Regions from separate parts of the Marichromatium purpuratum 984 genome, predicted to be linked through region 1. Evidence: predicted binding sites of a transcription regulator. Region 1 holds the regulator's gene; the other holds the start of a gene.

Region 1 (3,616 bases):
CGCCGCGCTCGACGAGGGCGATCAGGCCGCTGCGCCGGCACCGACGGTACCGACCCGTGCGCCACACCGCGAGCGCGCGAACGCGCCCGAGGTGCGTGCTCCGCGCCCGGCGGTGCCGGCGACCGCGACCCTGCCCACTGACCCTGAGATCGCGGCGATGCGGCGCGAACTTTGCGATCTGCGCAGCCTGCTGGTGCAGCACCAGAACGCCAGCGAGTCGGCGCGCTGGGCGGCGCGTCATCCGCTCGCCGCCGAGCTGGTGACGCGACTGACCGGCTGTGGTTTCACCGAGAAGCTCGCGCGCAGTCTCGCTGGCGGGATCCTCGAGGAGACCTCGGTCGAGAGCGCCTGGTCGCGGCTGCGCGCGCGGCTCTCGGCGGCGATGCCGACGGCACAGTCGCCGGTGCTCGACCAGGGTGGCATGCTGGCGCTGGTGGGGCCGACCGGGGTGGGCAAGACCACCACCCTGGCGCGGTTGGCGCTGCGCCAGATCCGGCGCATGGGGCGCGACTCGGTCAGCCTAGTCTCACTTGACCGCCAGCGCATTGGCGCCTACAAGCAGTTGCAGGCATTCGGCCAGATGGCCGGGGTCTCGGTGATGTTGCTCGAGAACGAGCATGAGCTGGCGGCGTTGTCGAGTCGCGCCGGTGATGGCAGACTGATTCTCATCGATACGGCCGGGCATGCCGCGCGTGATGCCGCCGAGCGCCGATTGTTTGCGCAGGTGCGCGAGCGCATCGAGCTCGAGACCTGGCTGGTGATTGCCGCTACCCATCAGTCGATGGTGCTCAGACAAGTGCTCGAGGCGTTCCAGTCGAGCGAACCCTCGGCCCTGGTGTTGACCAAGGTGGACGAGACGGAACAGCTCGGCGAGACTCTGTCCGTGTTGATGGAGCAGCGGCTCGGTTTGATTTTTTATAGCGATGGTCAACGCATGACCGAAGATTTCCACAAGGTCGATACACTCTATCTCACCCGGCTGGCGCTCCAGGAGCGGGTCCACGCCATGCGCGCGCCGAGCGGCGCGCGCGCCTCTCTCGATGGTCTGGCAATGAACGCGATGCCGGCGTCCACGCGGACGCCTGGTGAACAGGGCGGTATGGTTCTGGAGTCGGTCTTGCCCTTCAGGACGCCCACCCATGCAACCGCCTAGCAGTCGGCTCAGGAGCATCGCCGTCGCCAGCGGCAAGGGGGGCGTCGGCAAGACCAATGTCTCGGTCAATCTCGCTGTCGCGCTCGCGCGCATGGGACGGCGGGTGATGCTGTTCGACGCCGACCTCGGTCTGGCCAACGCCGACCTGTTGCTCGGCTTGCGCCCGACCAAGACCCTGCACGATCTCGTCGAGGGGCGGGTCGAGGGGCTCGAGGAGGTGTTGGTGCAAGGCCCGCAGGGCATGCAGCTGGTGCCCTCGGCCTCGGGCATCGCCAGCATGGCCAATCTCAGCCCCGCCGAGCACGCCGGGCTGATCCGTGCCTTCAGCTCCTACCGTCAGCCGCTCGACGTGCTCATCGTCGATACCTCGGCCGGTGTCCAGGAATCGGTCACCGCCTTCTGCAAGGCGGTGCAGGAAGTGGTGGTGGTGGTCTGTGACGAGCCCGCCTCGCTCACCGACGCCTACGCGCTGATCAAGGTGCTGCACCAGGATCACGGCTTGCGTCGTTTCCGCATGGTCTGCAACATGTTGAGTTCGCCGGAGGCCGGTCGGCGCCTGGTGCGCAAGCTCTCGACCGTCTGTGCCCAGTATCTGCCGGAGGTGATGCTCGAGGCTTCGGGTATCATCCCGCTCGACGACAATCTGCGCCGGGCCGTGCAACGACGCGGCCCCGTGGTCGATCTGTATCCGGGCAGTCCCTCGGGGCGCGCCTTCACCGAGTTGGCGACCCGGGTCGACCGTTGGCCCATTGCCGAGACCGACCTGGGCGGCATCGGCTTTTTCGTCGAGCGGATGTTGCAAAGTGCCTGATGGCCCCGAAACGTCCATTGCAGGGGTATCCTAATCTGGTCGATCGGCCCGACGAGCTGGTTGCGGCCAATGTCGACCTGGTACAGCGTATCGCGCATCATCTGGCGGCGCGTCTGCCGCCGTCGGTGCAGCTCGACGATCTGGTTCAGTCGGGGATGGTGGGGCTGATCGAGGCCGCGCGCCAGTTCCAGGCAGGGCAGGGCGCGACCTTCGCGACCTATGCGACCATCCGTATCCGTGGCGCGATGATCGACGAGCTGCGCCGGGCGGACTGGACTCCGCGCTCGGTCCACCGCAACAGTCGCCGTATCGCCGCGGCTATCCGCGAGGTGGAGACGCGCGAGGGGCGCGCGGCGAGCGACGCCGAGGTTGCCGCCGAGCTTGAAGTCGGGCTGACGGATTATCATGCGATGCTGCAGGACAGCGCGAGCGCCAACGTCCTCGGCATCGAAGACCTCGGCGGTCCGGAGGTGGAGGCCGATCGCTGGCTAGCGGGGACGGAGGACTCGCCCCCGGAGCAGCTCGCTCAGGCGCAGTTTCGCCTGGCGCTCGCCCAGGCCCTGGGGAGCTTGCCGGAACGCGAGCGTCTGGTCATGAACCTGTATTACAACGAGGCGTTGAACCTGCGCGAGATCGGCGCCGTGCTCGGTATCACCGAGTCACGTGTCAGCCAGATCCGCAGTCAGGCCTTGCACCGCTTGCGCTCACGGTTGTCTGATTGGACCGGCGAGGGCAGTGAGTCGCTGTTGTGATCGATAAATCCGACAATTGACACTGGGAGTTCAGTGTGGACAAAGGCATGAAGATCCTCGTCGTGGATGACTTCTCCACGATGAGACGCATCATCAAGAATCTGCTGCGCGAGCTGGGGTTCAATAACACCATGGAAGCCGACGACGGTAGCACGGCTCTACCGATGCTCAAGAGCGGCGGCTTCGACTTCCTCATCACCGACTGGAACATGCCCAACATGGAGGGGATCGAGCTGCTGCGTCAGGTCCGTGCCGACCCTGAACTCAAGGAGCTGCCGGTGCTGATGGTGACGGCCGAGGCCAAGCGTGAGCAGATCGTCGAGGCGGCCCAAGCGGGTGTCAACGGCTATATCGTCAAGCCTTTCACCGCCGAGACACTGAAGGAAAAGATCGATAAGATCTTCGAGCGAGTCGCTGGCTAGGGGCGGGGTTTGAGCGACTGTCTCGCGCCGCGTCGGCCGTCGCCTCGTCGCCCGCCTCTGGTGCCGCATGGACTCAGCCCACTCCGGCATGTGCCTCCATGGTCGGCCCATCCATGCCTCGGGTAGCCTTTTCGTTCGGCCTGGGAACAATCGATGGACAATGACGAAACACGTTTGACCGCACAGCTGGCGCTTGCGCAGGAGCTGGTCGAACACCTCCAAAACGGCGATGAGGAAGGCGCGCGCCTGATCATCCAGCAGCTGCGCTTCCCCTACGAGCGCGAGCTGTTCGAGGAACTCGGCAAGCTGACCCGCGAGCTGCACGAAGCGCTGCAGAGTTTCCGTGGTGACTCGCGTCTGGTCGAGATCACCCAGGACGAGATCCCGGACGCCAAGGAACGGCTCTCCTATGTCGTCACCATGACCGAGCAGGCTACGCACCGTACCCTCAATGCGGTCGACGAGGGCTTGCCGATCG
Region 2 (3,616 bases), 1.6 Mb from region 1:
GTCTGGCCGAGTTCGCCGGTCGAGAAGTGGCGCGGGTGGAGGCTCGTACGCAGGGCGTGGGGCTGCCGTGTCTCGCCCCTTGGGAATTCGACTGGAGTGTTGGTGGCACCGAGCTGGTGCTCGGTGGTGATCTCGAGCAGGTCGATTACCTGATGGATGTCGCTCGAGTGCTGGAGCTGGGGATCAGGGACGCGGCGCGGCAGCGTGACTTCTACGCCGCGCAAGCCGCGCGCGCTACGACGCCGGCGGTGCGTGATCTCGCCGCCGAATTGACCGCCGCGAGCCACGCGCGGTGCGAACGGATCACGCAATGGCGTGTAGCGTGCGCGACCGGTGAGTCGGTCGACGATTGGGATCCACCCAACCTGCCCGAGTAGTCCTCAGTCATCGGCGCGAGCGCGCCCCGGTGCGATGGTATCGAGTAGCTGGGTCATCTGTGCGCGATAGTCATCCTGCTGTCGTGGTTCGGCGGTGATGAAGCGACTGTCCTGCTCCACCAAGCCCCGCATCAGATCGGCGCCAGCGGAGGGGACGTCCTCGATAACGTTGTTGAGGAGCGGCTGCGAGAAGGTCTCCCGCATCTGGCTCAGCATGTCATCGAGTTTGCGGCTGATGTCTTGACCGCGCCCCATGTCACCGAGCTGCTGGGTCTCCTGGTAACGCTGTACCTGTGTGACTGAGTAGCTCGCGCTCGAGCGCATGTTGAGGTCCATGTGCGAGAGCTGGCTGGAGTCGAACGAGAGACTGCCGGCCTGGGCGAAGGCGGCTTGCACGTCGCCTTGGAAGAAGGTGTTGGCCAGCTCGCTGGTGTCCTGCACCAGGTTACGGATGGCATCGAGTTCCTCGGCGTCGAGATCACCCTTGACGCTGAAACCGTAGTTCGTCTCGCTACTGGTGCGAGAGATATTGAAGTATTTGATCTGATCGGTTTCTCCGTCGCTCGCGACCATCGCAGACTGGCTGTGGTCGAATTGATGATTGAAGTCGATGCGCACGGTGTCGCCGTCGCGGGTGTTGATCTCGAGCGAGAGCGATTCCGCATACTGGAAGCGTTCGTTTGCACCAACCACCGCAACGAAGTCCGTCGGTTTGCTTGCGTTGCTCGGAGCCAGGCTATCGAGCGCGGCGAAGGTCAGTTGCTCGGTCTCGTCGAGCTGTTCGGCGACCTTACCCTGGAGCATGTCGAGGTTGGAGAGGATCTCGCGCGCCTCCTCGAAGCCCTTGCGTGCGCCCTCGACGGCCTGCTGATAGAGCTGTTCGACCTCGGCCTCGGAGCGGCCACGGGCGCGGGCGCTCTCCAGCCCGGTGGCCACCGCGTCGGCGATGCGGTTGGCGACCTTCTCCGGGGTGAAGTCCTTGGCGTCGAGCTTGCCCACGGCATCGGCGTCCATGCCGGGGATGTGCGCGGCGAGTCGCTCGAGCACCTGCTGCTGCGAGCCGGTTTCGGCGTTACCCCTGGGCGTCGTTGCCGACGAGCCGGAGGCGCCGCTACCCGAGCGCAGGGTCGTGAGCGATTGGAGCTGCGAGACGGATGAGTGGAGCGAGATCATCTCTGGGCCTCCGGGGCGAGTCTGTTCCATCCCTGAGTAACGGCCGCGGCAAGAGGTTCTTGAATCCGGATACCAGGATTTTGAACCGCCAAGACACCAAGGACGCAAAGGGGAATAAGTCGCCAGCCGCCAGCGATCAGCCGCCAGTGGGTGCGGACCCGCGCCGTCTGTGGCCTCACGCCGACATCACACATCATTCACTTCGCGTGCTTCGCGGCTTTGCGGTTCAATCCGTGCGGCTGGCGGCTGGCGGCTGGCGGCTGGCGGCTGGCGGCTGGCGGCTCAGATATGGAAACGCCCGAGCAGGGTCTGGAGTTCGAGGGCGAGCGCGGCCAGGGCCTCGCTGGCATGGGCGATCTGGCCCGAGGTGGTGGCGGCGTGCGCGGTGCCGTCGTTGATGTTGGAGACGCTGCGGTTGACCTCCTCGGCGACCGCGGACTGCTCCTCGGCGGCGCTGGCGATCTGGGCATTCATGTCGGTGATGGTGCCGATCGACTGGGTGATGGTCTGGAAGGACTCGGCGGCGTGCGTGGTCTGGGCGACACCCTCGCCGGCCTTGGCGCGCCCGCGCTCCATCGCCTCGACCGCGCCGAGCGCGCCGCCCTGCAGCCGCTCGATCATCTCCTGCACCTCGGTGGTCGAGGCCTGGGTGCGACTGGCGAGGTTGCGCACCTCGTCGGCGACCACCGCGAAGCCGCGCCCGTGCTCACCGGCGCGTGCCGCCTCGATCGCGGCGTTGAGTGCGAGCAGATTGGTCTGGTCGGCGATGGCGCGGATCACGTCGAGCACCTTGCCGATCTCCTCGCTGTCGGCGGCGAGGCGCGAGATCGCCTCGGCCGCGCGCTCGACCTCGAGGGCCAGCGCATCGATGGTGGTGTTGGCCTCGCCGACCACGGCGCTGCCGGCCTCGGCCTCGTCGTCGGTGTTCTGAGCCGCTTGCGCGGCCTCGGCGGCGTTGCGTGCGACCTCGGCCACGGTCGAGGCCATCTCGTGCATCGCGGTGGCGACCTGCTCGACCTCGTGCTGTTGCCGGGCGACGTGCTCGCGGCTCTCGGTGCTGGTCCCGGAGAGCTGTTCGGCGGCACTCGAGAGCTGGCTGGCGGCACCGGCGACCTGGCTGACCAGCGAGTGGATGCGCGCGATGAAGGCATTGAAGGCGTGCGAGAGATCGGCGATCTCGTCGTTGCCATGGACCTCGAGACGCTGGGTCAGGTCGCCCTCGCCCTCGGCGATGTCACGCAGTCGCGCGGTGGTGGCGCGCACCGGTCGGACCACCAGGCGGGTGAGCAGCACCCCGAGCAGGGCCGCCAGTACCAGTGCGATGCTGGCCGCGCCGAGCATGCTCCAGCGTGCCAGTTGGCTGGTCTCGGTGGAGATGGCGATGCTCTCCTGCTGCTGAGCCTGGAGCGATTCCTCGAGCACCCCGAACAGATGACGCAGGGTCTGCAGATAGGCCAGGGTCTCGTTGCGATAGATGCGCAGCGCCTGGTCGTGATCGCCGCGCTGTAGTGCGCTGTTGATCCGCTTGGCCGACTCGTGGACGGCGCGATGCGGGACCGCGATGGTGTCGAAGGCGGCGCGGAACGCTTCGGGGTAGCGCGCATAGCTCGGGTCGTCGCGCAGGCTGTCGTACCACTTGCCGAAGTCACATCGGTGCGAGTCGAGTTCGCCGGTGAAGGGCTGGTCGAGCAGCAGGCTGAGTCCGAGGTCGTTGACCCAGACCAGATGGTCGATCTCCTTGACCAACTGGAAGTTGGACTGCTCGAAGCTCTTGATCAGCGCCTGCTGAACCTTGTCGGTGCGTTGTAGTCCGCTCCAGCCGATCAGCGCGATCAGCAGCATGAAGGCGAGTATGACGGTGAGGGCCAGGCCGATCTTGCGGCCGAGGCTGAGATGGATGCGGGACATGTTGGCTCGGTTGTTCTTGGCTGTGCGTGTCGACCGGGGTGGTCCAGGTCGTTGTCTTGCCGAGCGGCGATGCGGGCGGGGTCGGACGTGATAGCTGGGGACGCCTGGATGGGCGCGGGTCACGTCAAGACCGGGCGTGATCCGTGTGCTCGGGCGAC

Evidence for each region. Region 1 encodes FliA, which starts transcription of late flagellar genes. Its sites were predicted from a motif close to GCTAAAGTTNNNNNNNNNNCNGCCGATA; they were not measured.
Region 2: the regulator FliA is predicted to act here: its motif matches at 1,588-1,615, upstream of MARPU_RS13405 (DUF5610 domain-containing protein).

Annotation. Positions count from the first base shown of each region.
Region 1 is NZ_CP007031.1:1,526,741-1,530,356, forward strand. It holds gene flhF (flagellar biosynthesis protein FlhF) at 1-1,153, shown strand, start outside; gene MARPU_RS06925 (MinD/ParA family protein) at 1,140-1,964, shown strand; gene MARPU_RS06930 (RNA polymerase sigma factor FliA) at 1,961-2,716, shown strand; gene cheY (chemotaxis response regulator CheY) at 2,764-3,138, shown strand; gene MARPU_RS06940 (protein phosphatase CheZ) at 3,292-3,616, shown strand, end outside.
Region 2 is NZ_CP007031.1:3,088,616-3,092,231, reverse strand. It holds gene MARPU_RS16815 (ferritin family protein) at 1-377, shown strand, start outside; gene MARPU_RS13405 (DUF5610 domain-containing protein) at 381-1,550, opposite strand; gene MARPU_RS13400 (methyl-accepting chemotaxis protein) at 1,833-3,458, opposite strand.